Regions from separate parts of the Crossiella sp. CA198 genome, predicted to be linked through region 2. Evidence: riboswitches for the same ligand, from Rfam matches in the RefSeq annotation. Region 2 holds a riboswitch; the other holds the start of a gene.

Region 1 (14,695 bases), on a different contig from region 2:
GGAGAGCACCACGCCCACCGACCGCGACCCGTGCGCCCTGGCCACCGAACGGAACAGCGGATCTACCGCGGGCCGGTGCCCGTTCTCCGCCGGACCGCGGGAGAGCTGGATCCGGCCGTCGGTGAGCAGCAGGTGATGGTTGGCCGGCGCCACGTAGATGTGTCCGCGCCGGACCGGATCGCCGTGCACCGCGTGATGGGCGGGCAACGGACCACACCGGCTCAGGATGCGCGGCAGCGCGCTCGGCGCGTTACGTGGCACGTGCAGCACCACGAGAACAACGGCGGGCAGGCCCGGGGGGAGGGCGCCGACCACGGCGCACAACGCCTCGACCCCGCCCGCGGAGGCACCGATGGCCACCACGTCCCGGCGGGTCATGACCGGGAAATACCCGCGATCGGGCTAACCGAACCGACTTCACCCCAATGGCCGTTTCCCCGCCCCCGCGCCGGGCAACACTGCCCGCATGACGGCGGCGCCACCGGATCTCCAGCTCGACGTCGTGCGGATCGGGCGCACCACGACGTTGTTCGTGCACGGCGAGCTGGACCTGGCCGCCGCGCCGGAGCTGCGGCGGATGCTGGCCGGTTGCGTGCGCGCGGGCGGACAGCTGGTGGTCGACCTGCGGCAGGCCACCTTCGTCGACTGCGCCGCGATCGGCGTGCTGCTGACCGCCCGCCGCCGCCAGCTCATCCTCGGCGGCGGGCTGCGCTGCGCCCAGTCCCGCGGGCTGGTGCGCCGGGTCCTCCAGCTCACCGGCGCCGGCGCCGAGCTGGGTTGCTAGACCGCGGCCGGCGCGGCCTCCGGGACCGGCGCGGGCGCCTCGGGGCGGGCGCCGAAGCGGTCCACCGTCCAGCGGATCACGTTGTCCTTCAGTTCCACCCGCAGCACCACCGGCTCCGCGGACTCGCCCAGCCGGGCCAGCTGCTGCACCAGGTGCCTGCGCAGTTCGTCGACCACGGCGAAGGGCAGCGCGGCGGTCAGGGTGCGGGTCAGGCTGGAGCCGTCCGGGGCGGTGGCGGCCAGATCGGCGCGGAGGGTGACCTCGCCGGGGGCGTCCTTGCCGACCGGGTAGCCACCGAGGGCGTACACGCTCAGGCCGACCACCTGAGCGGCCCGGACCAGGTTGCCGTCGACATCGGCCAGCCACAGGTTCTGCTGCGTCATACCCCGATCATGCCCGCTGGCGGCCCGATTCTCCGCCTCGGACCCTCCCGATATGTTTTGTCAGGGGTGTGCGGCAAGCTTTCTTCCGCTGACCAAGATCATCAAGATCAACCCCCTGCTAGGAGAAGAGTTGTCGATTTCCCAGGCGTTGTCGGAGCAGGATCTGGACCACGTCCGCGGTGAGCTCACCGAGGGACGCCTCCCGATCGTGTGGTTCACCTCCTTGGCCGTTGGCGTCGAGGAAGGTCGTTCCGGCAAGGTGCTGGCCCTGGGTGATGAGTCGGAGGGCGACTTCATCCAGGTCCGGCCGACCGGGTCGATGGACGTGCTGTCCTTCTCACCGAGCGAAGTCACCATCACCAAGCCGTCCCGCAAACGGACGGTGACCCCAACCGAGGAGGTTCCCGTGACCACGGCAGAGGCCGAGTCCCCCAACGAGGCGCCCGCGTCCCCCGCGCAGTCGCCCGCGGCCGAGTCGTCGGCTCCGGCCGCCCCCGCGGCCGAGTCCGCCCCGCCCGTCCCCGCCGAGAAGCCCGCGGACAAGCCGAAGCCGGCCAAGCCCGCGGCCAAGAAGGCCCCCTCCGCCGGGGCAGCCGAGCTGACGGTCACCCTCACCGCCACCGCCGACGGCGAGTGGACCGTCGAGGTCGTCAGCGGCAAGAAGAAGGTCAAGCCCGCACCGGTGGCCGCGGCCAACGTGGCGAACCTGGCCGCCGAGCTGCCGGAGGAGGCGGCCGAGGCCGTCCAGTCCGTCATCGACGCCGCCAGGGAACGGCACCGCCAGCGCGTCGAGCAGCTGCAGGCCGAGCTGGCCGCCGCCCAGCAGGCCCTGGAGGAGCTGGCCGGCTGAGGCCGCTCAACCGTTCGTCGACGGAGCCGTGCGCCCAGCGTGCGGCTCCGTCGACGTTAGACCAGACGGCGCTCAAGGCCGCGCACCGCGCTGACCTGTTACTTCGTGTTTCGGTCAGGAAACTTCCGGTCGATAGGACATCAAGGCTTTAGCCGGGACGAAGTCTGGTTTGCCCTTCACCGACGCCGTGGCGCCGGTCACCGCTACCCAGTCCGAATCGGACCTAAACCCCTCGACCGCACCACATCATTGGTTCATCGCCGCTAACGCTCAACCGCGGTGAGCCGAACTACCTGATGGAGGTGCCGCCCACCATGAGCGCACAGACGGTCTTCGCGACCATCGACGACCCGGCGAGTACGACCCGCCTGTCCAGCCTGCCCACCGCGCCGTGCAGCGTGGTGTGGAGCGGTGGACACGCGTTCGTCCTGGAGCAGGGCTTCGGCCGCTCCCGCTGGGCCGGAGTCGATGACCGGGGCCGCGCGCAGTTGCTGACGAATGCGGATCTGCAGCGTCAGGGGTGGAGCACCCGCCGCGACTGAGTCGCGGCGCCCTCGCCACCCGTCTGATCCCCTCGGGCCACCCCACATCGACCCCGAACCGGTGTGGCACCCTGAGCAGCGCGGATCAGACGGGTGGCTGGAGGGGAACGAGTGAGCAGCACCAGGCAGGAACCGGCACAGGCCGAGCTGCCGGACCGGGTGTGGACCGTTCCGAACATCCTGAGCTTCCTCCGGCTCGCCGGAGTCCCGCTGTTCCTGTGGCTGTTGCTGGGCCCGAAAGCGGACATCGCCGCGTTGATCGTGCTGGTCGTCGCCGGTCTCAGTGACTGGCTGGACGGCAAACTGGCCCGCTGGCTCAACCAGTCCAGCCGCCTGGGCGCCCTGCTCGACCCGGCGGCCGACCGGCTCTACATCCTGGCCACCCTGATCGCCTTCCTGATCCGCGACATCGTGCCCTGGTGGGTGGTCGCGGTGCTGGTCGGCCGGGAGATCGTGCTCGGCATCGCGGTGCTGGTGCTGCGCCGCCTGGGCTACGGCCCGTTCGAGGTGCACTACGTCGGCAAGGCCGCCACCTTCTGCCTGATGTACGCCTTCCCGCTGCTGCTGCTCACCGACGGCACCTACACCGGCGCCGAGTGGTTCCGGCCGCTGGCCTACGCCTTCACCATCTGGGGCAGCGCCATGTACGTCTGGGCCGCCGTGCTCTACCTGATCCAGCTCGGCGGCGCGCTGCGTGCGGGCGCCCCGCCCCGGCTCGCGCAGGCCGCCGGTGGCTGACCCGAAACCCGCTGAGCTGGGCATCCTGGGCCAGCTGCTCGGCGACCACCTGGACGCGGGCTACGACGAGGCGCACCAGCGCCGCGGCGGCGAACCGCCGAAACGTCGCAGTCACAAGGCCTGGCTGGTCGGCGGCGCGCTGCTGGCCGGACTGCTGATGGGCGTGGCCGCCTCCGACGCCGGTCAGCGCGCCCCGGACGCCGACCAGGCCCGGCGCAGCCTGGCCGATGACGTGCAGGCCGCCCGCGCCAACACCGAGGAACTGAGCCGCCGCGCCGCCGAACTGGCCCGGTCCCTGGACCAGGCCCGCGGCCGCGCCCTCGACGGCGACGAGGCGGGCCGGGCCGAGCTGGACCGGCTCACCGCGCTCAACCAGGCCGCGGGCGCGGTCGCGGTGCGCGGACCGGGACTGCTGATCACCGTCCGGGACCCGATCGAGGCCCGCGGCGGGCAGAACCACCAGAACATCCTGGACCGGGACCTGCAGGTGCTGGTCAACGCGCTGTGGTCGAGCGGGGCCGAGGCGGTCGCGGTGGGCGGCGTCCGGTTGCAGCCACGGGCCACCATCCGGCAGGCAGGCGGCGCGATGCTGGTGGACAACCGGCCCATCACCCAGCCCTACGTGCTGGAGGCGATCGGCTCGCCCGCCGAGATGCGCGACGCGCTCGCGCTCACCGAGGCCAGCCGCCGCTTCCTCGGCTTCGCCGCCGACTACGGCACCGTGTTCACCGTGGAGACCCGCGACGAGCTGCGCCTGGCCGCCGCCGGGATCACCGAAGGCAGAATGGCCGCCACCGTCACCCGCCCGCCGGTCTCCCCGACCACCCAGCCGCCGCCGCGTTCGACCACCCCGCCCACCAGCACCACTGGAGGAAAACGGTGATCGCCCTGTTCGCCCTGGCCGTGGGCGTCCTGCTCGGCCTGTGGCTGGACCCCACGGTGCCCGAATGGGCTCAGCCCTACCTGCCGATCGCGGTGGTCGCCGCGCTGGACGCGCTTTTCGGCGGCATCCGGGCCCGGCTGGACGGCAAGTTCGACGCCAAGGTCTTCGTGGTCTCCTTCGTCTCCAACGTGGTCATCGCCGCGCTGATCGTGTGGCTGGGCGACGAACTGGGCGTGGGCGCGCAACTGTCCACCGCGGTGGTGGTGGTCTTCGGCATCCGGATCTTCGGCAACGCCGCGGCCATCCGGCGACACCTGTTCAAGGCCTGAGATGACCGAACCGGAATCGACGCGGCGCACCGGCGCCAAACACCGCCTGGTCCGGATCAGGGACAACCGCTGGGTCACCGGATCCACCATGGTGCTGCTCTGCCTGGTGCTGGGCGTGGCCCTGGTCGCCCAGGTCCGGCGCACCCAGACCGGCGAGGGCCTGGCCGAGGCCCGGCCGCAGGACCTGATCGTGCTGCTGGACGGCCTGCAGGCCAAGGAAGCCTCGCTGCGCAAGGAGATCGCCGAATCCGAGGCCACCCTGCGCAGGCTGCAGGAGGGCGGCACCGCCTCGGCCGCGGCCCTGGAGGAGGCCCGCCGCAGGGTCACCGCGCTGGCCGTGCTCACCGGCACGGTGCCGGTGGCCGGACCCGGACTGCGGATCGAGATCAACGACGGCACCGGCAAACTCGGGCCCGAGGTGCTCCTGGACGTCATCCAGGAACTGCGCAACGCCGGCGCCGAGGCAGTGCAGGCCGGACCGGTGCGGGTGGGCGTGGACACCGCGCTGACCGGCGCGGACGGGCTGATCCGGATCGACGGGACCACCCTGACCCTGCCCTACGTGATCACGGCCATCGGCGATCCCCCTACTCTTGCCGCGGCACTGAACATCCCCGGTGGGGTGGTGGACACAGTGGAACGCAAGGGCGGCTCGACACGCATCCAGCAACAGGACCGCGTGGAGATCACCGCGTTGCGAGCGGAACGCAAGCAGAAATACGCTCGACCAGCCGGTTGACACAAGTTGGTCGGCGCGTCGCACCGGCACGGGAGGAGAACACTCGGTGAATGTGCCCGAGCAGTTGAAGTACACGGACGAGCACGAGTGGGTGCAGGTCACCGGCGACGGCGTGGTGCGCATCGGCATCACCGACTACGCGCAGAGCGCGCTGGGTGACGTGGTGTTCGTGCAGCCGCCCACGGTCGGCGAGACGGTCAAGCCCGGCGATTCCGTCGGCGAGGTCGAGTCGACCAAGAGCGTCTCGGACATCTACGCGCCGCTGGCAGGCGAGGTCACCGCGGTCAACGAGGTCGTGGTCACCGCGCCGGAGACCATCAACTCCGATCCCTACGGCGAGGGCTGGCTTTTCGAGCTGCGGCTGGACGACGCCGCGGCGCTGGAGCAGCTGCTCGACGCCGCCGCCTATGCCGAGAAGATCAGCGAAGCGTGATCTCGATCTTTCGCCGGCTCTTCGGCAAGCGCAGGAGCCGCTCAGGGAACGACGAGACCAACACGGTACGTTGGCAGGACACTTCGCATGATCCATCCGGCACGAGGAGCACTCAGGTGAGCACGCACGACGGGCCCGGCGTTCCGCCGGAGCGTCCCGCAGAGTCCACTTCGATCTTCCGCGCCGACTTCCTCTCCGAGGTCGAAGGCACCGAGACCGCGGCTCCCGAGCCCGCGATCTCCGGGGTCGACGCGCTGCCGTCGGGTTCGGCCCTGCTGGTGGTCAAGCGTGGCCCGAACGCGGGTTCGCGCTTCCTGCTCGACCGGGACACCACCAGCTCCGGCAGGCACCCCGACAGCGACATCTTCCTCGACGACGTCACGGTTTCCCGGCGGCACGCCGAGTTCCGCCGTGAGGGCGGGGAGTTCGTCGTGGTCGACGTCGGCAGCCTCAACGGCACCTACGTCAACCGGGCTCCGGTGGACACCGCGGTGCTGGCCAACGGGGACGAGGTCCAGATCGGCAAGTTCCGACTGGTCTTCCTGACCGGCCCCGGCGCACCGGCTCAGTGACGGCGGCCGGGCGGCCCCAGCGTGGTGGCCTCAGCATCGGCACGGTGCTCGCGCAGCTCCGGGCCGAGTTCCCCGAGGTGACCATCTCCAAGATCCGGTTCCTGGAATCGGAAGGCTTGGTCCGCCCGGCGCGTACCCCCTCGGGGTACCGCCAGTTCTCCCCGATCGACGTCGAACGTCTCCGTTTCGTGCTCGCCGCCCAGCGGGATCACTACCTGCCGCTGAAGGTGATCAAGGAGCAGCTGGAGGCGATCGACGACGGCGAACTGCCCGCCGGTCCCGCCCCGCGCCCGCCGCGGACGCTGGTCGCGGTGGACGGCCTGCCCACCGCCACCGCCTTCGAGCGCGGCGGCGAGATCCGGCTGACCCGCGAGGAACTGCTGGAGACCACCGGCATCGACGCGGCCACCCTGATCGAGCTGGAGCGCTACGGGCTGGTGCGGGCGGGCGCCGCCGGGTTCTACGATTCCGACACCGCCGCGCTGGTCCGCACCGTGCGCGCGATGACCGAGTTCGGCATCGAACCCCGCCACCTGCGCGCGTTTCGTTCCTCCGCCGACCGGGAAGTCGGGCTGGTGGAGCAAATCGCGGCGCCACTGGCCCGGCAACGCGACCGGGACGCCAGGGCCAGGGCGGATGAGGTGGTCAGGGAGCTGGCCGCGCTGTCCGTGACGCTGCACACGTTGCTGGTCAAGATCGGACTGCGGGGCGTGACCGGCGGATGACTCCCGCGCAGGTCGCGGCCGAAACGTGATATTCGTGCCCGCGATGACATGTACTGGAGCGGGCAACCGTGTCCTGCGGCGGGTAGCGTCGGAGGAGTCGGTACGCGATCCTCGTCATGGTGGGGATGTTGCGGTCCAACGCACTGGAGGAGGCGAGTTCCGATGAGCGAGATGCGCGTCGTCGGTGTGCGGGTGGAGCTACCCGCGAACCAGCCGATCCTGCTGCTGCGTGAAACCGAAGGTGACCGCTATCTGCCGATCTGGATCGGCTCGGTGGAGGCGACCGCGATCGCGCTGGAGCAGCAGGGGGTACGGCCGTCCCGGCCGCTGACCCACGACCTGCTCAAGGACGTGATCGGGGCACTGGGGCGGCAGCTCGAACAGGTCCGGATCACCGATCTGCAGGAGGGCACCTTCTTCGCGGAGCTGGTCTTCGACGGGGATGTGCGGGTCTCGGCCCGGCCGAGCGACTCGGTGGCGCTCGCGCTGCGGGTCGGGGTGCCCATCCACGCCGAGGAGTCCGTGCTCGCCGAGGCGGGCCTGGTCATCCCGGACGAGCAGGAGGACGAGGTGGAGAAGTTCCGCGAGTTCCTGGACTCCGTGTCACCGGAGGACTTCCGCGGGGCGGACACCTAGAGACAACGCTGACTTTTGCCAGGGCCCGGCGACACCGCGTGAGCGGAGTCGCCGGGCCCTCGCCGTTGGGTGATCAACAACCTTCGTCCATAACACGATCGTGTGGTCAAGCTGTGATCTTGTGGCGGTTGTGCTGGGATGCGTGGCCGCTCGTCACCGTCCGACCAGGTGACAGCGCGGGAATCGGTTCAGAAGAGTGAACCGGACCCGGGGTCTGAGCGCGACGCGGGAGCCTTCCCCGCGCGTCGCGTTGACCCGGGGGATGGGCCGTCTTACCGTCGGTGGCGAGTCAATCGCGCCGGGGTGGATCCACTTCCCGGCCGCCTGCTCAGGACCGGCACGCCAGTGTGCGCACGGGCGTGCGGTCGCCGTTGCCGACCAGAAGGTCGGCCGAGGGGAGGCACGCGTGGTCGAGGAAGCGCCCAGCGATCGAGGCGCGCCCGAGCAGGGTGCCTTGTTCCCGGACCTGTCGTTGCCGGACGAACTGGTCGGCTACCGGGGACCCGCCGCCTGTCAGATCGCCGGGATCACCTACCGGCAGCTCGACTACTGGGCCCGCACCGGACTGGTCGCGCCGACCATAAGGAGTGCCCACGGCTCCGGGAGCCAGCGCCTCTACTCCTTCAAGGACATCCTGGTCCTGAAGGTGGTCAAACGTCTGCTCGACACCGGGGTCTCGCTGCAGAACATCCGGGTCGCGGTGGATCACCTGCGCCGCCGCGGCGTGCGCGACCTGGCCCGGATCACGCTGTTCAGCGACGGCACCACGGTGTACGAGTGCACCTCCCCGGAGGAGGTGGTGGATCTGCTGCAGGGCGGGCAGGGCGTGTTCGGGATCGCGGTCAGCGGGGCGATGCGCGAGATCAGCGGCACCATCCACGAGTTCCCGGCCGAACGCGCCGACGGGGTGGAGCTGCTGCCCGGCGAGGACGACGAGCTGTCCCGCAAGCGCCGGGACCGGCAGACCGGCTGAACCACTGGTCCTGCTCCGAACGGGTCGACCGCCGGGGCAGGAAACCGCCGCCGCTCTTCTGCCAGGGCACGCGGTGTCCAACACTGACCGCGGGCCGCCGGAGGGTGGCCGCGATCAGGGGGTTCATCAGGCATGATCCGACGTGTTGTGTTGCTGCTGCTCGCGGTCCTGGCCGCGGCGCCCGGCCTGGCCGTGCCCGCGGTGGCCGGTGCCGAGGGCGTCACCAGGCCGCTGACCCTGCGGCATGAGCAGGCGGGTTTCGCCGCCCAGGTCACCAGGGTGTGCGATCCCGGGTGCACCGACACGGTGCGCGGGTTGTTCGTCACCGCGGGCGCGCCGGGGGAGTGCTACCGCCTGGAAGGCTCGATGCGCGGGTTGTGGACGCCGTTCACCGAACCCCAGTGCGGCCTGGACAAGAGTCAGGTGAGCAAGTCCTGGCAGTACTTCCCGCCCGGCTTCTACCGGATCTGCCGCGGTGACTGGCCGGACTGCGGCCCACAGGTGCGCACCCCGGTCTGGGACGTGCACGGCAGCGGCTGACCAGGGGCGCTCCAGGTATCCGCGATCGTTACCGCCGGTGACCCGAACGACCTAGTCCCACCGACCGGGACCGGACGCATCCTCGCTGGTGCGGATGGTCTCCGGATTGGGGGAGGGCGATGGCCTTCGAACGTAGCGCCGCGGTCATCGGGGCTGTCGGCGCGGTGGTGGCGGCGGTGGTCGGGGTGTTCCTGACCCAGGCGGTGCTTGCGCCCGGCGGCTCCTCGCCGAGCCCGACCAGGGTGGTCAGCCAGCTGCCGCTGACCAGCACCACCATCAGCCGCACCAGCACCACCCGGCCCACCACCAGCAGCACTCGGCGCAGCACCACCACGACCACTCGGCGTACCAGCACGACCACCAGCTGTGTCTGTCCCTGACCACCGTTGGTGACCTGGTGTTCTTGGGCACGTCGGAAACTTCCGGTGAACTCCGGCGGGGTAGGATTTCGCGCGTAGTCGTGATCCCCACGCGGGAGAGCCCGGACCGGAGCCATCGGTCCGGCGCCGAAGGAGCAACTCCTCCCCGGAACCTCTCAGGCCAAGCGGACCGTGTGGGCAGACACCTCTGGAAAGCGGTCCTCGTCCTGCGCGGACCCGCCGACGGTGCAAGTCCGGTCCGCCGTGACCGGGTGAAGCTCTCAGGCGCCCGGACACCGGGTACGGACAGAGGGGGAGGGCAGTTCCGCATGCCCACCCCTAGGCGCCGGAGGCGAGAGCATGACCCAGCCGAACCCCGATCGCATCCCGTTGGCCGCGCTGGAGCACGGCACGCCCTTCGCCGACCGGCACGTCGGTCCGCGGCCCGCCGAACTGGCCCGGATGCTCGACGTCATCGGGGTCGGCTCGCTGGAGGAACTCGCCCAGCGGGCGGTGCCCCAGGTGATCCGCGAGGGTGAGCTGAGCCTGGCCCTGCCCGCCCCGGCCACCGAGTCCGAGGCGCTGGCCGAACTGCGCGCGCTGGCCGACCGCAACACGGTCAGGGCCCCCATGATCGGGCTCGGCTACTACGGCACCGTGACCCCGCCGGTGATCAAGCGCAACATCCTGGAAAGCCCGGCCTGGTACACCGCGTACACCCCGTACCAGCCGGAGATCTCCCAGGGCCGGCTGGAAGCCCTGCTCAACTTCCAGACCATGGTCGCCGACCTGACCGGCCTGGACACCGCCAACGCCTCCATGCTCGACGAGGGCACCGCGGCCGCCGAGGCGATGACGCTGGTGCGCCGCGCCGGCAAGTCCAAGTCGGCGCGGTTCGTCGTCGACGCCGACTCGCTGCCGCAGACCATCGCGGTCATCCAGACTCGCGCCGAACCACTCGGCATCGAGATCGTGCTCGCCGACCTCGCCCAGGGCCTGCCCGAGGGCGAGTTCTTCGGCGTGCTGCTGGCCTACCCGGGCGCGGGCGGCGAGGTCCGCGACTACCGGGCCCTGGTCGAGCAGGCGCACGAACGCGGCGCCCAGGTCGCCGTCGCCGCGGACCTGCTCGCGCTGACCCTGCTGGTCCCGCCCGGCGAGTTCGGCGCGGACGTCGTGGTCGGCACCACCCAGCGCTTCGGCGTGCCGATGGGCTTCGGCGGCCCGCACGCCGGTTACATGGCGGTGCGCGCCGGACTCGAGCGCCAGCTGCCCGGCCGCCTGGTCGGGGTCAGCGTGGACGCCGACGGCAACCCCGCCTACCGGCTCGCGCTGCAGACCCGCGAACAGCACATCCGCCGGGAGAAGGCCACCAGCAACATCTGCACCGCCCAGGTGCTGCTCGCGGTGATCGCCGCGATGTACGCGGTCTACCACGGCCCCGAGGGCCTGCGCGGCATCGCCACCCGGGTGCACCGGCTGGCCACCGTGCTCGGCGCAGGCCTGCGCGCGGGCGGCGTCGAGCTGCGGCACGAGCGCTTCTTCGACACCGTGCTCGCGCACGTGCCCGGCAAGGCCGCCGAGATCGTCGCCAAGGCCCGCGCCCTGGGCGTCAACCTGCGTCTGGCCGACAACGACCACGTCGGCATCGCCTGCGACGAGACCACCACCCGCGAGCACCTCGCGCTGGTGTGGCAGGCCTTCGGCGTCACCGGCGACGTGGACGCGCTGGATGCCGAGACCCCCGACGCCCTCGGTGGCGGGCTGAACCGCACTTCGGACTACCTGACCCACCCGGTCTTCCACGCCCACCGCTCGGAGACCGCGCTGCTGCGTTACCTGCGCGCCCTCTCCGACAAGGACGTGGCTCTGGACCGCAGCATGATCCCGCTCGGCTCCTGCACCATGAAGCTCAACGCCACCACGGAGATGGAATCCATCACCTGGCCGGAGTTCGCCGGGCTGCACCCCTTCGCCCCCGCCGCCGACGCCGCGGGCCTGCTCTCCCTGGTGCACGACCTGGAGGCCTGGCTGGCCGAGGTCACCGGCTACGACGCGGTCAGCGTGCAGCCCAACGCGGGCAGCCAGGGCGAGTTCGCCGGCCTGCTCGCCATCCGCGCCTACCACCGCAGCCGCGGCCAGGAAGCCCGCGACATCTGCCTGATCCCCTCCTCCGCGCACGGCACCAACGCCGCCAGCGCGGTGATGGCCGGCATGCGGGTGATCGTGGTCCGCTGCGACGACAAGGGCAACATCGACCTCGGCCACCTGCGCGAGACCGTCCAGGCCCACCGCGACGACCTGTCCGCCATCATGATCACCTACCCGTCCACGCACGGCGTGTACGAGGAAACGGTCGCCGAGGTCTGTGCCCTGGTGCACGAGGCCGGTGGCCAGGTCTACGTCGACGGCGCCAACCTCAACGCCCTGGTCGGCCTGGCCCGCCCCGGCAAGTTCGGCAGCGACGTCAGCCACCTGAACCTGCACAAGACCTTCTGCATCCCGCACGGCGGCGGCGGCCCCGGCGTCGGCCCGATCGGCGTCCGCGAACACCTGGCGCCGTTCCTGCCCAACCACCCGCTGCAGCCCACCGCGGGCCCCGCCACCGGCGTCGGCCCGATCAGCGCCGCACCCTGGGGCAGCGCCTCCATCCTGCCCATCTCCTGGGCCTACGTCCGGATGATGGGCCCCGACGGCCTGCGCCGCGCCACCCTGACCGCCGTCGCCGCGGCCAACTACGTGGCCCGCAAACTCGACGAGCACTTCCCGGTCCTCTACACCGGCGAGGGCGGCTTCGTCGCCCACGAGTGCATCCTCGACCTGCGCCCCATCACCAAGGCCACCGGCGTCACCGTCGACGACGTGGCCAAGCGCCTGGCCGACTACGGCCTGCACGCCCCCACCATGTCCTTCCCGGTGGCGGGCACCCTCATGGTCGAACCCACCGAAAGCGAGGACCTGGCCGAGCTGGACCGCTTCTGCGAGGCCATGATCGCCATCCGCAAGGAGATCGACAAGGTCGGCGCGGGCGAGTGGCCGGTGGACAACAACCCGCTCCGCAACGCCCCGCACACCGCGGAATCCCTGACCGGCGACTGGGACCACCCGTACACCCGGGCCGAAGCGGCCTTCCCGATGAAGTCGGACCGCCCGAAGATCTGGCCGCCGGTGCGCCGGATCGACGGGGCGAAGGGCGACCGGAACCTGGTCTGTTCCTGCCCGCCCATCAGCGCCTTCGAGAGCTGACAGCAAGAACGACAAGCGCCCCGGGCCAACGGTCCGGGGCGCTTCGCATTGGGTTCTGCGGCGGCGGGCGGGCGAAGCCCGAAGCCGGGCGGCCGGGGTGGCTTTTCAAACTCCACCCGAGCGGTTCCCCATCCCCGTCAGCCTGGAGAGGACACACCGCATCCCGGGCAAGCGGCCTGCAACCTGCTTCCGCGTGCCCGCCCAACCGCAACGGGCCGCTTGCCCGGGATGTGGTTTGGTATCGGAGGGCTGACGGGGATGGGGAACCGTACGAGCACTGCTCTCTGCTCTTGATTTTCCCCCCATCCTTTGATTTCTGCCCGTCCGGCGAGGACGCACTTGATCTTCGCTCTTGACTGTCAACCCGAAGATCAAAAAAGGATGGCCTCGCCGGCCGGGCAGACCACCGGAGGGGGGAGGCAGATCAAGAGCCGGGCGAGCAGGTTGCGGGGCGGGGTTTGGGTTGCCGGGGCTGGTTCCAGCGTGGCTCCGAGGGCTCGCGTGTTCTCCGTACGGCCTTCCGCCAGCCAACCACACCTCACCGAGCGGCCCCCGTCGCGTTGGGCGGGCAGGCGGCGGCAGGTTGCAGGGGCCGCTCGGTGAGGTGTGGTCTGCATGCTCCAGGCCGTACGGAGAACACGCGAGAGCCCTCGTCGTGGGGTTTTCACCCCCACCCTCCACCGTCCACAAAGGACTCCGCCTCGCTCAGTCCTCCCCGCCGCGCCCTTCCCCGCTCCGCCCTTCTCCGCCATGACCACCCAACTCATCCAGCCCGTGCACAAAAGCCGCGAACGCCCCCGGCGAGAACGACAACCCCGCCCCGTCCGGATTCTTCGAGTCGCGCACCACCACCGCATCCGGCAAGACCGCCACCTCCACGCAGTTCTCCCCGTTGCCGCTGCTGTAGCTGCTCTTGCGCCATCGCGGCGCGGGGCGGTCTGCTGCCATTACCCACTCCATTCGTGCCCGGGTGCGGCATGTGCGTCCCGGACACCGTCACGTCGACAGGTCCTCGGCGGAGGAACGAGGTCAGCCTGCGGAGAGCAACTGCGCCAGCGCGGGGTCGATCGCCGCGCCGTCCGCGGCGACGGACACCGAGCCGCCCGTGGACTGGGCGATCTTGGTGAGTGGGGCGCGTTCCGGGTCGGGGCCGATCGTGATGAAGCTGATCGAGACCTTCTTGTTCGGGTTACGCACCTTGTCCAGCTCGGCCTGCAACTGTTGCAGGTTCAGACCGCCGTCGTTGGGGCCGTCGGTGAGCACCACGATCCGGTTCGTCCGTCCTTGCTCGTAATTCTCCACAGCCGAGCGGTACACCACAGCCAGGCTTGAGTACAGCTGGGTGGCGCTCACCGGCTTGAGGCCCTCGATCGCACCCCGCAGGGCGTTGCGCTGCTGCTCAATACCCTTGGTCGGCACCAGTTGGCGGTACGGCTTCTTGCCATCCAGGGACCGGGAGAACTCCCACATACCCATAGAACCCGACACCGACCGGTCCACCTGGCCACGCAACGCGGCCTTGAGCCAGTCCATCCGGGATTTGTCCTGGCCGCCGTCGGCGTGCATCGACCCGGACACGTCCACCAGCATGGTCACCGTCTGGCCGTTGTCGGCCGAACTGGCCCAGGAGGCGGCCAGCTGTTGCGAGGTGTTCTCATCCGCGGGCGCCAGCAGGTCGTCGTTGGCGATCCAGGTGATCCCCGGTGAGGTCAGCGGGCGTTCGTTGGTGCTGCGCACGCGCACCCCGGCCTGCTGGGCGAGGACCTTCTCCTGCGCGGGCTCGCGCAGGAAGTCGCCGAACTTCTGCGCCGCGCGCACCTGGGCGTCCTTGATCCAGTCCCCGGACAGCGGCAGCAGCGGGAAGTCCGCCGAGGGCGCCGGGCCCGTCGCCGGGATGCCGTAGAGCGGCTTGTCCGGTTTCGGCTTGCCGTCCACGCCCAGGTTCCGGCGGAACAGGTCGATCTCC
Region 2 (14,695 bases):
CCCGCACTGGTGGCCACGCTGGGCGCGGGCCTGGCCGGACTGGCGGTCGGCGGGGCGCTGATGACGCTGGTCCAGGCGCCACTGGCGGTCAACTACTGGCTGGTCACGCCACTGGTGGTCGGCTTCGGCGTGGCCATGGTCGCGGCCTCCGCATGTGGGCCGCTGTTGCGCAGGATCTCCCCGCAGGCTTACGCGGAGGAGTGAGTGCCTCGGCCGTTCGGCCAGTCCGCCGACTGGCCGAACGGTCGGGGTCAGGATGGCTTAACGGCCGATCCGCAAGCGGGGTCTACCAGCGCAAACTGGTTTCAGACACAGAGAGCGCGAAGCGAAGGAGACCACGATGCTGGAGATGGTGCTGACCTGGACCGGCGCGGTGCTGAGCCTGCTGGTGCTGGCGCTGATGATCCTCCCGGCCGTGGTCGACGGCCAGGGCGAGCCGAAGGCGGTCAAGGTGGCCCGCACCGAGCGGATCAAGGCCACCCGCGCCGCCCGCGCCGCCCAGAAAACCCACCGCCCGGCCCGCCACGCGGGCCCCATCGCCGCCTGACCTACAACCACAAACCTGTCGAGTTGGGCCAAGTCGTACGCCTGGTTGGGCAAACCGGGCGTACGACTTGGCCCAAATTGGTGTCAGAGGTTGGGGTAGAGGGGGTGCTTGGCGGCCAGGTCGGTGACCCGGGCGCGCAGGGCGGCCGCGTCGAAGTCCGGGGTGAGCGCCTTGGCGATCACGTCGGAGACCTCGGCGAAGTCCGCGTCGGTGAAGCCGCGGGTGGCCAGCGCGGGGGTGCCGATGCGCAGGCCGGAGGTGACCATCGGCGGGCGCGGGTCGAACGGGACCGCGTTGCGGTTGACCGTGATGCCCACCTCGTGCAGCCGGGCCTCGGCCTGCTTGCCGTCCAGTTCGTGGTTGCGCAGGTCGGCCAGCACCAGGTGCACGTCGGTGCCGCCGGTGAGCACGTCCACCCCGCCGCCTGCCTTGACCAGCGTCTCGGCCAGGATCTTGGCCCCGGACAGGGTGCGCCGCTGCCGCTCGGCGAACTCCTCGCTCGCGGCGATCTTGAACGCCACCGCCTTGGCCGCGATCACGTGCTCCAGCGGTCCGCCCTGCTGACCGGGGAACACCGCGGAGTCGATCTTCTTGGCGAACTCCTGGGTGCTCAGGATGGTGCCGCCGCGCGGTCCGCCCAGGGTCTTGTGCGTGGTGGTGGTGACCACGTGCGCGTGCGGCACCGGGCTGGGGTGCAGCCCGGCCGCGACCAGCCCGGCGAAGTGCGCCATGTCCACCATCAGGTAGGCGCCCACCGCATCGGCGATCCGGCGGAACTCGGCGAAGTCCAGCTGGCGCGGGTAGGCCGACCAGCCGGCCACGATCATCTTGGGCTGGTGCTCCTTGGCCAGCCGCTCCACCTCGGCCATGTCGATCAGGCCGGTGTCCTCGCGGACCTGGTAGGCGGCCACGTCGTAGAGCTTGCCGGAGAAGTTGATCCGCATGCCGTGGGTGAGGTGCCCGCCGTGCGCCAGCTCCAGGCCGAGGATCTTGTCCCCTGGCGTGAGCAGCGCGTGCATGACCGCGGCGTTGGCCTGCGCGCCGGAGTGCGGCTGCACGTTGGCGTGCTCGGCGCCGAAGAGGTCCTTGACCCGCTGGATGGCCAGGCGCTCGGAGACGTCGACGTGCTCGCAGCCGCCGTAGTAGCGCCTGCCGGGGTAGCCCTCGGCGTACTTGTTGGTCAGCACCGAGCCCTGCGCCTCGAGCACGCCCACCGGGGCGAAGTTCTCCGAGGCGATCATCTCCAGGGTGGACTGCTGGCGGCGGAGTTCGGCGCCGAGCACCTCGGCGATCTCCGGGTCGATCTGCGCGAGCGGCGTGTCCAAAGTGGACATGATCGGGTCTTCCTTTCAGCCTGCGGTCAGCTCGTCGTACTCATCCGGCGTGAGCAGCTCCCCGTCCGGGGCCGCGCGGTTGATCCTGATCAGCCACCCGGCTCCGAACGGGTCGGAGTTCAGCAACGCCGGATCCTCGGCCACCGCCTGGTTGACCTCGGTCACCGTGCCGGAGACCGGGGCCAGCAGGTCGCTGACCGATTTCGTCGACTCGATCTCACCGCACGCCTCACCGGCGCTCACCACCGCCCCCACCTCGGGAAGCTGGACGAAGACCACGTCACCCAGCGCCTCGGCGGCGTAGGCGGTGATCCCGACCGTGGCGATCGGACCGTCGGTGATCCACTCGTGGTCCTTGGTGTAGTGCAGTTCGCGCGGAACCGGCATCGCAAAAACAGCCTTTCGGGAAAGTATGTGCAGGTGGGATGGGTCAGCGCGAGCGCTTGTAGAACGGCAGCGCGACTACTTCCGCCGGTTCGGCGTTGCCGCGCACGTCCACCAGCACCTCGGTGCCCGCCGCGGTGTGCGCGTGATCGAGGTAGGCCATCGCGATCGGGTGACCCAGGGTGGGGGAGGGCGCGCCGCTGGTGATCTCGCCCACCACGGTGCCGTCGGCCAGCTTGACCGGCTGACCGGCCCGCGGGCTGCGCCGGCTCTTGCCCGCCAGTCCGACCAGGGCGCGGGTGGTGTGCTGACGGGCTTCCAGCGCGGCCCGGCCGACGAAGTCGCCGAGCTTGTCGAAGCGGACCACCCGGCCGAGTCCGGCGTCGAAGGGGGTCAGCCCGACGTGCAGCTCGTTGCCGTACAGCGCCATGCCCGCCTCCAGCCGGAGGGTGTCCCGGCAGGCCAGCCCGGCAGGCCTGAGCCCCAGCGGCTCCCCGGCCTCGGCGATCCGCCGCCACACCGCCTCGGCCAGTTCGGCGGCCACGTAGACCTCGAACCCGTCCTCGCCGGTGTAGCCGGTGCGGGCCAGGTAGATCGGGTGTCCGGCGATCACCGCGGGGCGGCCTGCGTAGTACTTCAGGCCGGTGAGGTCCTCGCCGGTGACCGCGGTGATGATCTCGGCGGCGACCGGCCCCTGCACCGCGATCAGCGCGGTCTCGGCGGACCGGTCGAGCACCTCGGCGCTCAGCCCGTGTGCCCGCTCACCCAGCAGCGCCCGCACCACCGCGGCGTTGGAGGCGTTGGCCACCACCAGGAACTTGCGCTCGGCCTGCCGGTAGACCACCAGGTCGTCCAGCACGCCGCCGTTGGTGTGGCAGAGCATGGTGTACCGGGCCCGGCCCACGGCCAGTGCGCCGATCGCGCCGACCAGCGCGTAGTCCAGCACCCGGCCCGCCTCCGGACCGGAGATCTCGATCTCGCCCATGTGGCTGAGGTCGAAGAGCCCGGCTGCCTCGCGCACCACCTTGTGCTCGGCCAGCTCACTGCCGTAGCGCAGCGGCATCGACCACCCGGCGAAGTCGGTGAACTGGGCGCCCAGCGCGACGTGCTGGGCGTGCAGGGGACTGCGGCGGGACACGCCGACTGCGGTCACGGGAGGCTCCTGGGGTCGAGGTGTCCACCGGCATGCGGACACCGCTGCTGAGCCTCCCCGCTCTGTCATGGGACCTGAGAGCTTCGCCGCGCGGACGCGGGTTGCACCGTGGGTGAGGTGGGCGAACCCACCTGCTTTCCAGAGTCGCCTCGCTCGAACGGTGACGTTGCCTGAGAGTTTCCGGGGAGTGGTTGCTCCTTCGGCGTCCCGCGCGTGCTTCGTGCCGGGATCTCTCCCGCCCGAGCTCAAACGGCCGATATGCGGTTGTGCCGCGAACCTTCCGGGACGGCCGAGGGGTCTGTCAACCCCTGGGCAGTTCGACCTTGACCCGCAACCCGCCGTCCGGCCGGGGCTCGGCCTTGACCGTGCCGCCGTGCGCGCGGGTGATCGAGTCCACGATGGACAGGCCCAGTCCGGCGCCTTCGCCCTTGTCGGTGCGGCCCTCGCCCCGCCGGAACGGCTCGAACAGTTGCGGGATCTGCCCGGCTGGCACCTTCGGCCCGGTGTTGGACACGGTGAGGCCGCCGAAGACGTCGGTGCGCACCCACACCGTGCCGCCGCTGGGCAGGTTGTGCCGGATCGCGTTGGAGACCAGGTTGGTGACCAGCTGGGTGAGCAGCACCCGGTCGCCGGAGACGGTCGCCTCGGTGAGCCGCACCTGGAGTTCGATCTCCCGCCGCCCGGCCTCGGCCCGGTACTGCCCGACCGCCTCGGCGACCACCGTGTGCATGTCGACCTTGGCGCGTTTCGCCAGGCCACGGTCGCTGCGGGCGAGCACCAGCAGCCCGTCGATGAGCCGTTCGATCCGCCGGTTCGCGGTGAGCAGCTGCTCGCGGATCTCGGCCGCCTTCTCCGGGGTGGGATTTCCGGCCAGCCCGATCTGCACCGCGGCCCGCTGCACCGCCAGGGGGGTGCGCAGCTCGTGCGAGGCGTTGGCCACGAACCGGCGCTGGCTGTCGAAGGAGGATTCGAGCCGGTCCAGCATCCGGTCGAAGGTCTCGGCCAGTTCGGTCAGCTCATCCGGCGGCCCCTTGATCGCCAGCCGCTCGTGCAGGTTGGAGGAGGAGAGCCGTTGCGCGGTGGCGGTGATGGTGTGCAGCGGTCGCAGCACCCGGCCGGAGAGCCACCAGCCCGCGGCCACCGACACCGCGGCCACCCCGATCAGGGACAGGATGGAGACCAGCAGCAGGGTTTCCATGGTGGTGACCTCCACCGCCCTGGTCACCTCGGCGGCGGGGAGGAAGGCCAGCGTGCCGTCCGGCCGGAGCTGGCGCATCGCGACCGAGGACGGCACCCCCTCCAGCGGGATGGTGCGGGCGACCGCGGTGCCCAGCCGGACGGCCAGCTGGTCGCGCACCAGCAGGTAGATCACGGTGAGCAGCACCGCGCCGCTGCCCAGGAACAGCGAACCGTAGAGCGCGGTCAGCTTGACCCGGACGGTCAGCCGGGTCGGCCTGCGGTCAGATCCGGTAGCCGGCACCGGGCACCGTCTCGATCACCGGCGGTTCGCCGAGTTTGGCGCGCAGCTTGGACATGGCCACCCGCACCGCGTTGGTGAACGGGTCGGCGTGCTCGTCCCAGGCCAGTTCCAGCAGCCGTTCCGAGCTGACCACCGCGCCCTGGGCCCGCAGCAGCACGGCGAGCACGGCGAATTCCTTGGGGGACAACTCGATCCGCCGCCCGTCCCGGCTCACCAGGCGGTTGGCCACATCCAGCCGGACGCCGTTGCGGACCAGCACCGGCGGCAGCGCGGGCTGACTGCGCCTGCCCAGCGCCTGCACCCTGGCCAGCAACTCGGGGTACTCGAAGGGCTTGGTCAGGTAGTCGTCCGCGCCCAGTTGCAGACCGTCCACTTTGTCCTCAAGCGACCCGGCGGCGGTGAGCATCAGCACCTTGGTGCGACTGCCCTGGGTGGCCAGTTCGGCGCACACGTCGTCGCCGTGCCTGCCGGGCAGGTCGCGGTCGAGCACCAGCACGTCGTAGTCGTGCACGGCCAGCCGCTCCTGCGCGTCCAGCCCGTCGTGCACCACGTCCACCGCCATCGCCTCCGCGCGCAGCCCGGAGGCCACCAGCTCGGCGAGCACGACCTCGTCCTCGGCCACCAGTACCCGCATGCCACCGAGTATGCGCTGGCCCGGGGTTTCCGGAATGTTTCCGCGCGCGGAGAGCCTCCGGAAACACCCGTCCGCGTAGACCTGGCACCGAACGCCGGGCCACTGGGTCCGACGAGGTGAGGAGGACTGCATGAGGACGCTGACCCGGCTTGGGGTAGGGGTCGCCGCACTGGTGACCGCGTTCAGCCTGGCTGCCTGCGGCGGCGAGGACAAGGGTGACGGACCGGCCAGCCTCAACGGCGGCAACGGCAAGGGCAACGAGCAGAAGGCAGGCGACGAGGCGCCCAAGGACCCGAAGGAGGCCATGCTCAAGTTCGCCAAGTGCATGCGGGACAACGGGATCGACATGCCCGACCCGGACCCGAACTCCGGCGGGATCGCGGCCCAGCGCATGGACGAGACCAACATGGAGAAGTTCGAGAAGGCCAACAAGGCCTGCGAGAAGTTCGCGCCGAAGAGCAACTACAACCCGAACGACCCGGCGGAGAAGGACAAGCGCGCCAAGCAGAACAAGTGCCTGCGCGAGAACGGCCTCGACATCAAGGAGAGCGGCGAAGGCCAGGGCGGCATGATCACCCTGGACGGCGACAAGGAGAAGATCGAGAAAGCGATGAAGGCCTGCGGCATGGGCATGGCGGGATCGGCGCCGGCGAAATGAGCGAACAGGAACTTCCCCGCCAGCGCCGGCGCAGATGGCCGTTCGTGGTGCTGACCGCGGCCACCGTCACCGCGGTCGGCGTGACCGGGGTGCTGGTGCTGGGGCACGGCGGTGACGCCCAGGCGGACAAGGGAAATCAGCAGACCGCGAGCAAGACCGCGAAGGTGCTGCGGAACACCCTGGTGGAGCAGGAAACCCTCGGCGGCAAGCTCGGCTACGGCGGCAAGTTCGAGATCACCGCCAACGGTGGTGGCGGCGGGATCATCACCTGGCTGCCCAAGATCGGTGATCAGCTGGGCCGCGGCGAGGCCGTGTACAAGGTCAACGACAAGCCGGTGCCGTTGCTGTTCGGGGACAAGCCGTTCTGGCGCAAGCTGGAGTCCGGGATGGACAAGGGTTCCGACGTCCGGCTGCTGGAGCAGAACCTGCGGGCGCTGGGCTACACCGGGTTCACCGTGGACGACAAGTTCGACGCCAAGACCGCCGCCGCGGTGAAGAAGTGGCAGAAGAAGCTCGGCCTGGAACAGACCGGCGCGGTCGACCCCGGCGCCGTGGTGGTCCAGCCCGGTGAGTTCCGGGTGTCCACAGTGGAGGCGATCGTGGGCGCGCCCGCGCAGGGCAAGCTGTTCTCCGGCACCGGCACCACCCGCACGGTCACCGTCGAGGTGCCGGTGAACAAGCAGACCCTGGCCCAGGAGGGCGCCGAGGTCGAGGTCAGCCTGCCCGGTGGCAAGTCCACCACGGGCAAGATCACCTCGGTCGGCACGGTGGCGGACAAGCCTGCCGACGAGCAGGGCGGCGGTGGTGGCGGTGGCGGCAGCGGCAAGGCGGTCATCAAGGTCGAGATCTCGCTGAACGATCCGGCCGCCGCAGGCAATCTGGACGCGGCCCCGGTCGATGTCGGCTTCACCAGCCGCCGCAAGGAGAACGTGCTCACCGTGCCGGTCGGCGCGCTGATCGCGCTGGTCGAGGGCGGTTACGCGGTCGAGGTCAGCCAGGGCGACGGCAGCGGCAAGCTGGTCCAGGTCGAGCTGGGCATGTTCGCCAAGGGCCAGGTCGAGGTGACCGGGTCCGGCCTGACCGACGGCGCCACGGTGAAAGTGGCAGGCATATGACACCCGTGATCGAACTGACCGATGTGTCCAAGGTGTACCCGGGCGACGTGCACGCCCTACGTGGCGCGAGCTTGCGGATCGAATCGGGCGAGTTGCTGGCCGTTGTCGGTCCGTCCGGTTCCGGCAAGTCGACCATGTTGCAGCTGATGGGCACCCTTGACCACCCCAGTTCGGGCACGGTGCGGCTGCTGGGCCACGAGGTCGAGGCGATGACCGACCGGCAGCTCTCCGCGGTGCGGGCGCACTGGATCGGGTTCGTCTTCCAGCAGTTCTTCCTCACCCCGTACCTGTCCGCGGCGGAGAACGTGGCCACCGGACTGCTCTACAACGGGGTGCCCAAGGCGGAACGGCTGCGCCGGGCCAGGCACACGCTGGGCCGGGTCGGACTCGGGCACCGGGTGGGTCACCGCCCGGCCGAACTCTCCGGCGGCGAGCGGCAACGGGTGGCCATCGCCAGGGCGCTGGTCGGCGCGCCGGCCATCGTGCTGGCCGATGAGCCGACCGGTGCGCTGGACTCGGCCTCCGGGCGCGGGGTGCTGGAGCTGTTGCACGAGCTGCACGAGGACGGCACCACCATCGCGGTGATCACGCACGACATGGACATCGCGCGTTCGCTGCCGCGGCGGGTGGAGCTGCTCGACGGCATGGTGCGGCACGACAGCGGGCTGGTGCCGGCATGAGGCGCCTGCGGTCCACTGTGGAGGGTCTGCCGCCGCTGCCGCGCTCTGCCCGGATCAGCGTGTTCGACCTGGTGCGGGCCGGGCTCACCGGGGTGTTCGGCCGCCCGGCGCGGGCGATCCTGTCCGCGCTGGGCATCGCGATCGGGGTGGCGGCCATGGTGTCGGTGCTCGGCATCTCCGCCTCCAGCCAGGCCGAGTTGCAGGCCAAGCTGGAATCCCTTGGCACCAACCTGTTGCGGGTCGGGGCGGGGCAGACCATGTTCGGGGACCCGGCGAAGCTGCCGGAGGACGCCTCGGCCATGGTGCGCCGGATCAAGTCGGTGCTCAAGGCCGCCTCGATGGCCAACCTCAGCAACAAGTCGGCGCTGCGCAGCGATAAGGCCGATCCGCGAGAGACCGGTGGCGTCACCGTGGACGCGGTCGAGCTGCAGTTGCTGGACGCGCTCGGCGGCAAGGTCAAGTCCGGGGCCTGGCTCAACGCGGCCACCGCCAAGTACCCGAGTGTGGTGCTGGGCAGCCTGGCCGCGGAGCGCCTGGCCGTCTCCCGTCCCGGTGAGCAGGTGTTCATCGGCGGTAAGTGGTTCACCGTGGTCGGCATCCTGGAATCCATGCCGCTGGCCCCGGAACTGGACCGCTCGGCCATGGTCGGCTGGGACGCCGCCAAGACCCACCTCGGCTTCGACGGGCACCCGACCACGGTGTACGAGCGCTCCCAGGAGTCCACTGTGGACAAGGTGCGCGAGGTGCTGCCCGCCACGGTGAACCCGAAGAACCCGGAAGAGGTCGCGGTGACCCGGCCCTCGGACGCGCTGGCCGCGCAGATCCAGGCCAAGGCCACCTTCACCACGCTCTTCCTCGGGCTGGGCGCGGTGGCGCTGCTCGTGGGCGGCGTCGGGGTGGCGAACACGATGGTGATCTCCGTGCTGGAACGGCGATCCGAGATCGGTCTGCGGCGCTCGCTCGGGGCGGGTCGCGGACAGGTGCGGGCGCAGTTCCTCACCGAGGCGGTGCTGTTGTCCGGGCTCGGCGGGGTGTTCGGGGTCCTGCTGGGATTGGGCGTCAGCATCGTGTATGCGATGAGCAACGACTGGCCGGTGGCGCTTCCGGTGGAGGCGATTGCCGGCGGCGTCGGGGCCTCGATGCTCATCGGCACCCTGGCGGGGTGGTTCCCCGCCGGACGTGCGGCCAAGCTGTCGCCGACGGTAGCCCTCGCGGCGGCCTGAGCCGCACACCACGAGGATCGGGCGCCTCTCCCACGGGGACTTGTGGGGAGAGGCGCCCGATTCCGCTTGCTATTCCGTAGTCGTATTACGATTATGCGGCGTAACCCTTTCCGCCGATCCAGGTGCCCAGGTTGTGCGTGCTGATCCAGTAGGTACGCGGCACGTTGGACCAGCCACCGCCGCCCGCGCCTTCACCGGCCGGGTCGCCGATGAGCACCGTGTTGCCGTAGTCGCCGTAACCGAGGATCGCGACGTAGTGGTAGATGGTGCCGCCCGGGTAGCCCGGCGGGCGCCAGCCGCTGACCACGTTGGCCACCATCGGGTAGCCGCTGTCCAGGTTGAGCAGCACGTCCCGCTTGAGCAGGTCCCGCTGGGCCTGGGTGGGCGGGTCGTACATGTTCTTGGCCACGAACCAGTTGGTGTTCGCGAACCGGTTGAGCGCGTTGCGGACCAGACCGATGTGGTCGGTGCCGCCGGTGTGCGTGCCCATGTAGTTGGCCAGCGTCTGCTGGCTGGGCGGACTGACCCGGGTGCTCAGCGCGATCCAGGTGGAACCGGGACCACACCAGTATCCGGTCTGCTGTCGTTGCCAGGTGTGGTTGAGAACCCGGCTTTGCGCCTGCACACCCAGGTCGTGTGCGGCGATGGCGGCGGCCTTCTCCGGCGCCGGGGCCTCGGTGGCGCTTGCCAGACCGGCGCTGCCCATCAGCAGGGCGACGGCGCTGACCAGCACCATCGTGATGAGTCGTCGAGTCATGCTCGCTCCCGTCCTTGCCAGTTGCGGTAGTGGAAGTTTCACTGGAGCACGGGTGTTTTGGCTTTCTTATTCACCTATATCTGAAAAGCGCAGGTCCAGTTAGCTTTCGCGGTGTTCGGGGAAGTGAGACCGCCCATGCTGCGAATACATTTCACACCGGAGGACCTGGGACGGACCAGGGTGGCCAATGCGCCCGATCCGCTCTGGGAGTCGATGCTCAGCCTGCACCGGTTGCGCGCCAGGGACGGCGCCCTGGTGTTCGGCCAGTGGCGCGCGCGGGTCCGCGGCGGGCTGGCCACCGCGCAGTGCCGCCCGGAACTGCGCATGCTGCTGCCGCTGGTGCCCCAGCGCGGTTATTTCCCGGACTTCCTCACCCCGGCCGATGCCAGGTCGGGCTGGCAGGCCGGGATCGACGCGCTGCTGCACACCCCGGCCAGCCGGTTGCGCTCGGAACTGGAGTTGCTGGCCGGCCGGCAGCACCTGCCGTCCTGGGCCGCCGGACTGGCCGATGGCGACCCTGATCTGCTGCGCAGGCTGGCCACCGCGCTGACCGCGTACTACGAGCTGGCGGTGGCCCCGTTCAGCGTCGCGCTGCAGGCCCAGCTGGACGCCGACCGTGCGGTGCGGGCCCGCTCGCTGCTCGACGGCGGCGCGGAGGGCCTGCTGGCCGGGCTGCGGCCGATGATGCGCTGGCAGAACCCGGTGCTGGAGGTGGACTACCCGACCGAGCAGGAACTGCACCTGGACGGTCGAGGGCTGCTGCTGGTGCCCTCGTTCTTCTGCTGGCGGCACCCGATCAGCCTGCTGGACCCGACCCAGCCGCCGGTGCTGGTCTACCCGGTGGAGAAGGACCCGGCCTGGTTCGGCGGCCCGGCCGAGTCGACCGAGCAGGCGGTGGCCGCGTTGCTGGGCAGCACCAGGGCGGCGGTGCTGGCCACCGTCGGCATCGGCTGCACCACGGGGGAGCTGGCCCGCAGGCTCCGGATCTCCCCGGCTTCGGCGAGCCAGCACACCACCGTGTTGCGCAACGCGGGCCTGATCACCAGCCGCCGCACCGGCCCGGTGGTGCTGCACAGCCAGACCCCGCTGGGCGCCCGGCTGCTCCGGCCCTGAATCAGCCAGGGAACGCGGCTACCAGGTCCGGTCCACGAAGTTGCTGTCCACGTAGATCTCCCAGCCGTAGTGCGATTCCAGGTGGCCGCCGGTGTACTGCTTGATCCGCCGCCGCTGCCACATGTCCCCGCGCACATACCGGCTCTCCACGTTGGCCGCGCCGTCCCAGTGCGCCATCCAGATGTGGTCCGGCAACGGGAATCCCGGCGCGTTGGCCACGGCCTGGATACCGGTGGCGGCACTGCTGTAGACACCGGTGCGGTACCCGCGCTGGTGCACCCGGATGATCCAGGAGCGCAGGTAGTTCAGCACCGCGTCCCGGCATTCCCCGTTGCCGGGGTCGAAACTCTCCATGTCGTTGTAGATCGTGCTGCCACCGCCGATGCCCAGCCGCCCGGCCTGGTGCGCCGCGTCATCGCCGTCGGCCCAGCCCTGGTGACCCGCGTTCGCCGGGTCGATCTTGTTGCGGAACCCGGTGCACGGCGCCTGCAACCCCACATAGACCGGCAACAGCCGCCAGCCACGATTGCTCTGCCGGTGCACCCAGTCCCAGCTCAGGAATCGCTGACCGCACGCCTTGCTGATGCCGCCGATGTAGATGCCGACCGCGCGGTAGGGCGAGTACTTCAGCCAGGTGTCCATGCCCTCGTTGGCCGGCGCGGTGCAGGTGTCGAACCCGTGCCCGGTGAAATCGCCCGGCGTGTTCACCCAGGTCGCACTGCGCGGCCTGGCCTCGGTCACCGGCCGGGCCACCATCGGCACCGCCCGCCCGGTGAGCCGGGCCGAGTCCAGCACCGCCCGGAGCCCGGCCACCGAATCGCCATAGGAGGCCGTGACCAGCACTCCCGCCGCGGGCACCTGCACACTGATCTCGTGTCCGGCGGACTCCGGCAGCACCGCCACCCGGGCCGTGCCCGGTCCCGCGGTCACCGTGTCCGGCCGGATCGGCGCCTCCGTCAGGGGTTCGATCAGCAGTGCCTCGGTCCGTCCCACCACAGTGGACGGACAGATCGGCTGATCCCCCTGCTTCCCCAGGTAAACCACGTTCTGGTCGAACCGGACGCACCGCCGCGGCGCGGTGTCCAGGTCGACCACCTCCCAGGATCCGGGGACCGCCACCTGGTAGCCCCGGTAGTCCACCAGCCGTAACGGCTCCGCCAGTGCGTCCGGAGTGGACAGTCCAGCGGTGAGTCCTAAAAGGACGACCAATCCGCGAATAGGGTGTGCTGACAGGGACCTGAGCGGCATGATGCCTCCCGGATGCGCGCTGCGCTCGACCAGCAGCGTGACACCGCACCCCGGAGTGCGCCGGACCGCGCCGCGTTATCCACCCCGAAGGGTGAGTCCCGCGGCGCGGCCGGGATCAGCGATACTCGATCTTGAACACCCAGGCGTGCGCCCCCGAGGCCCGAGCCGCCGCGGGCACGTCAATCACCAGCTTCCCGTCCCGGATCACCCAGTTCAGTTCCGGTCCCTGGTAACCCAGCAGTCGCACCCGGTCCCCGGCCTTGACCGGCACCGGCGCGTCTACCACGACCTGCGCGCCCGGCCGCTCCAGCGAGCTGATGTAGAACGATTCCCCCGGCTTCTCGGTGAACCGGAGCTTGCCCTGCTGGGCCATCCGCGCCCAGTAGGTCGTGCCGTAGACCGACTCCCCGTTCACCTTCAGCCAGTTCCCGGTCTCCCGCAACCGGGTCTGCATGATCTCCGGGATGGACCCGTCCGCGCGCGGCCCGATGTCCAGCAGGAAGTTCCCGTTCTTGCTGGTGGTGTCGACCAGGGTGTGCACCACCTCGTCCGCGGTCATGTACATGCTGTCCGGGGTGGCCTTGTTGTAGCCGTAGGAGCGCGGATCGAGCCCGCGGCTGGCCTCCCACTTCTTCACCACGGTGTTCGGGTAGGTCGCGTACTCCGGCGTGGTGAAGTCGTGTGTGGGCACGCCACACCGGTCGTCCACGGTGACGTCCTTGGGGCGCGGCCGGTTCTTGGCCCGGTTGAAGTAGTCCGCGAGCACGTTCCGGCTGTCATTGGCCCCACCGATATCGCACCAGATCACATCCGGGTCATACTGCCGCACGATCTCACTCAGCTGCGGCCCCTGGTAGTCCTTGACGAAGTCCCGTCCACCCGCGTACCCCGTGTACGGCTCAGCTGCGCCGGTATAAGGATTCCGCGGCCCATGCCCCATCCAGGGCCCGTCCGGGTTGTGCCACTCCGGCATGGAGAAGTAGAGGCCGTTGCGCATCTCCGGCGTGTGCCGCCGCGAGGCGTCGAACAACTCCCGCACTAGATCCCGTTTGGGCCCAAGGTCAACCGAGTCCCGCCCCGACACCTTGGAGTCGTACAACGCGAAACCCTCGTGGTGCTTGGCGGTCAGCACGTAGTACTTGGCCCCCGCCTGCTGGAACAGTTCGGCCCACGCCTTCGGGTCGTACTTGGCCGCGGTGAACTGCGGGATGAAGTCGTCGTACTTGAAATCCTTGCCATAGGTGCGTTCGTGGTACCCGTGCACCGCGTTGTTCTTGTCCTCCATCCACCGCCAGTACCACTCCGCGTACTGCTCACCCGGCGGTGACCAGGCGGGCACCGAGTACAACCCCCAGTGCACAAAAATCCCGAACTTGGCGTCATCAAACCAATACGGCGACTCATGCCGCCCCAGCGAGGCATCCTCAGCCCGATAATCCGCCGTCCCCAACGTGAACCGAACCCCCTGCGCGGCCCGAACCCCGTTCCCCTCCACCACAACGTCCCCATCCACCACGGTGTTCACCGGCGCCCCGGGAACCCGCGCGATCCCAATCCGAACCCGGGCCTCCTCACCCGGCCCAAGCCGCCGAATCACCGCGGGCGCCACCGTCCGGGCCCCGAACACGTTGGCCCGCACCACAACCCGATCCCGCTCAGTGATCCAGTCCGACCCCAGGTTGGTCACCGTGGCCTCCACCGCCTGGACATCCTGCCCATCCCGCAACAACTTCGTCGTGGACCGGGCCCCCCGAACCGCCAATGCCCGCCCTGTTCCCGCAGGCTGCACCGTCATCGCGAACACATGCAAACTAGCCTTGTTCATCTGAGCCGGATTGGTGGTAGGCAAGGTAATCCCCACCACCTCCCGCCCAGCGTCAAACCACACCTGCGCCGTACTCAACGAAACCGGGTGCTGATCAACCACCCCACCCGGCCCATACCGAAACGGCGCGACCAGCGGCCCCGAACTCCCATACCAGTCCGCCCCACCCACATGAGCCGAACTACTGGACCCATCCGCGTAGTGCACAGTCGCGGTCCCCGAAGCCATCCCATAGCTCCCGGCCAGCAAAAAATGCCCAGCGTGATACCGCCCCCGAGGCACGCTCACCCGCTGCCCCATGGCCACCACATTGTTCCGAACCCCAGCCGCCGCAGAAGGAATCTCAAACGGCACCCCATCCACCAGAACCCGCCCGGTGGGCAACGCATCCCCGGGAAAGCTGTACCCCGACCCGTCAAAATCCCCATCCCGGGCAGCCGCGGTGGCCATCCCATCATTATCGAAATACCCACCCAGCCCCACACTCACCGCCGCAGGCGGCTCCCCCACCGCCGCCGCACTCCCCGGCGCCCCCAACCCCGCC

Evidence for each region. A riboswitch is a leader RNA that binds a small molecule or an ion and turns the genes downstream of it on or off. The one in region 2 is predicted to bind glycine.
Region 1: another riboswitch for glycine. It lies ahead of gcvP (aminomethyl-transferring glycine dehydrogenase); the one in region 2 lies ahead of gcvT (glycine cleavage system aminomethyltransferase GcvT).

The regions. Positions count from the first base shown of each region.
Region 1 covers NZ_JBQJIM010000029.1:26,537-41,231, reverse strand. The annotation lists gene ACTOWY_RS37290 (chemotaxis protein CheB) at 1-378, opposite strand, end outside; gene ACTOWY_RS37285 (STAS domain-containing protein) at 467-784, shown strand; gene ACTOWY_RS37280 (hypothetical protein) at 781-1,167, opposite strand; gene ACTOWY_RS37275 (DUF6319 family protein) at 1,298-2,017, shown strand; gene ACTOWY_RS37270 (hypothetical protein) at 2,332-2,559, shown strand; gene ACTOWY_RS37265 (CDP-alcohol phosphatidyltransferase family protein) at 2,671-3,297, shown strand; gene ACTOWY_RS37260 (DUF881 domain-containing protein) at 3,290-4,180, shown strand; gene ACTOWY_RS37255 (small basic family protein) at 4,177-4,509, shown strand; gene ACTOWY_RS37250 (DUF881 domain-containing protein) at 4,511-5,248, shown strand; gene gcvH (glycine cleavage system protein GcvH) at 5,295-5,681, shown strand; gene garA (glycogen accumulation regulator GarA) at 5,798-6,253, shown strand; gene ftsR (transcriptional regulator FtsR) at 6,250-6,978, shown strand; gene ACTOWY_RS37230 (bifunctional nuclease family protein) at 7,141-7,614, shown strand; gene ACTOWY_RS37225 (MerR family transcriptional regulator) at 8,021-8,587, shown strand; gene ACTOWY_RS37220 (hypothetical protein) at 8,720-9,127, shown strand; gene ACTOWY_RS37215 (hypothetical protein) at 9,247-9,507, shown strand; glycine riboswitch at 9,590-9,689, shown strand; glycine riboswitch at 9,690-9,803, shown strand; gene gcvP (aminomethyl-transferring glycine dehydrogenase) at 9,847-12,729, shown strand; gene ACTOWY_RS37205 (DUF397 domain-containing protein) at 13,435-13,677, opposite strand; gene ACTOWY_RS37200 (substrate-binding domain-containing protein) at 13,759-14,695, opposite strand, start outside.
Region 2 covers NZ_JBQJIM010000041.1:393-15,087, reverse strand. The annotation lists gene ACTOWY_RS41325 (FtsX-like permease family protein) at 1-204, shown strand, start outside; gene ACTOWY_RS41320 (hypothetical protein) at 341-547, shown strand; gene glyA (serine hydroxymethyltransferase) at 631-1,881, opposite strand; gene gcvH (glycine cleavage system protein GcvH) at 1,897-2,268, opposite strand; gene gcvT (glycine cleavage system aminomethyltransferase GcvT) at 2,312-3,403, opposite strand; glycine riboswitch at 3,471-3,566, opposite strand; glycine riboswitch at 3,567-3,666, opposite strand; gene ACTOWY_RS41300 (sensor histidine kinase) at 3,720-4,898, opposite strand; gene ACTOWY_RS41295 (response regulator transcription factor) at 4,879-5,532, opposite strand; gene ACTOWY_RS41290 (hypothetical protein) at 5,663-6,190, shown strand; gene ACTOWY_RS41285 (peptidoglycan-binding protein) at 6,187-7,305, shown strand; gene ACTOWY_RS41280 (ABC transporter ATP-binding protein) at 7,302-7,985, shown strand; gene ACTOWY_RS41275 (ABC transporter permease) at 7,982-9,208, shown strand; gene ACTOWY_RS41270 (C39 family peptidase) at 9,300-9,965, opposite strand; gene ACTOWY_RS41265 (ArsR family transcriptional regulator) at 10,101-11,078, shown strand; gene ACTOWY_RS41260 (glycoside hydrolase domain-containing protein) at 11,097-12,287, opposite strand; gene ACTOWY_RS41255 (alpha-L-fucosidase) at 12,442-14,121, opposite strand.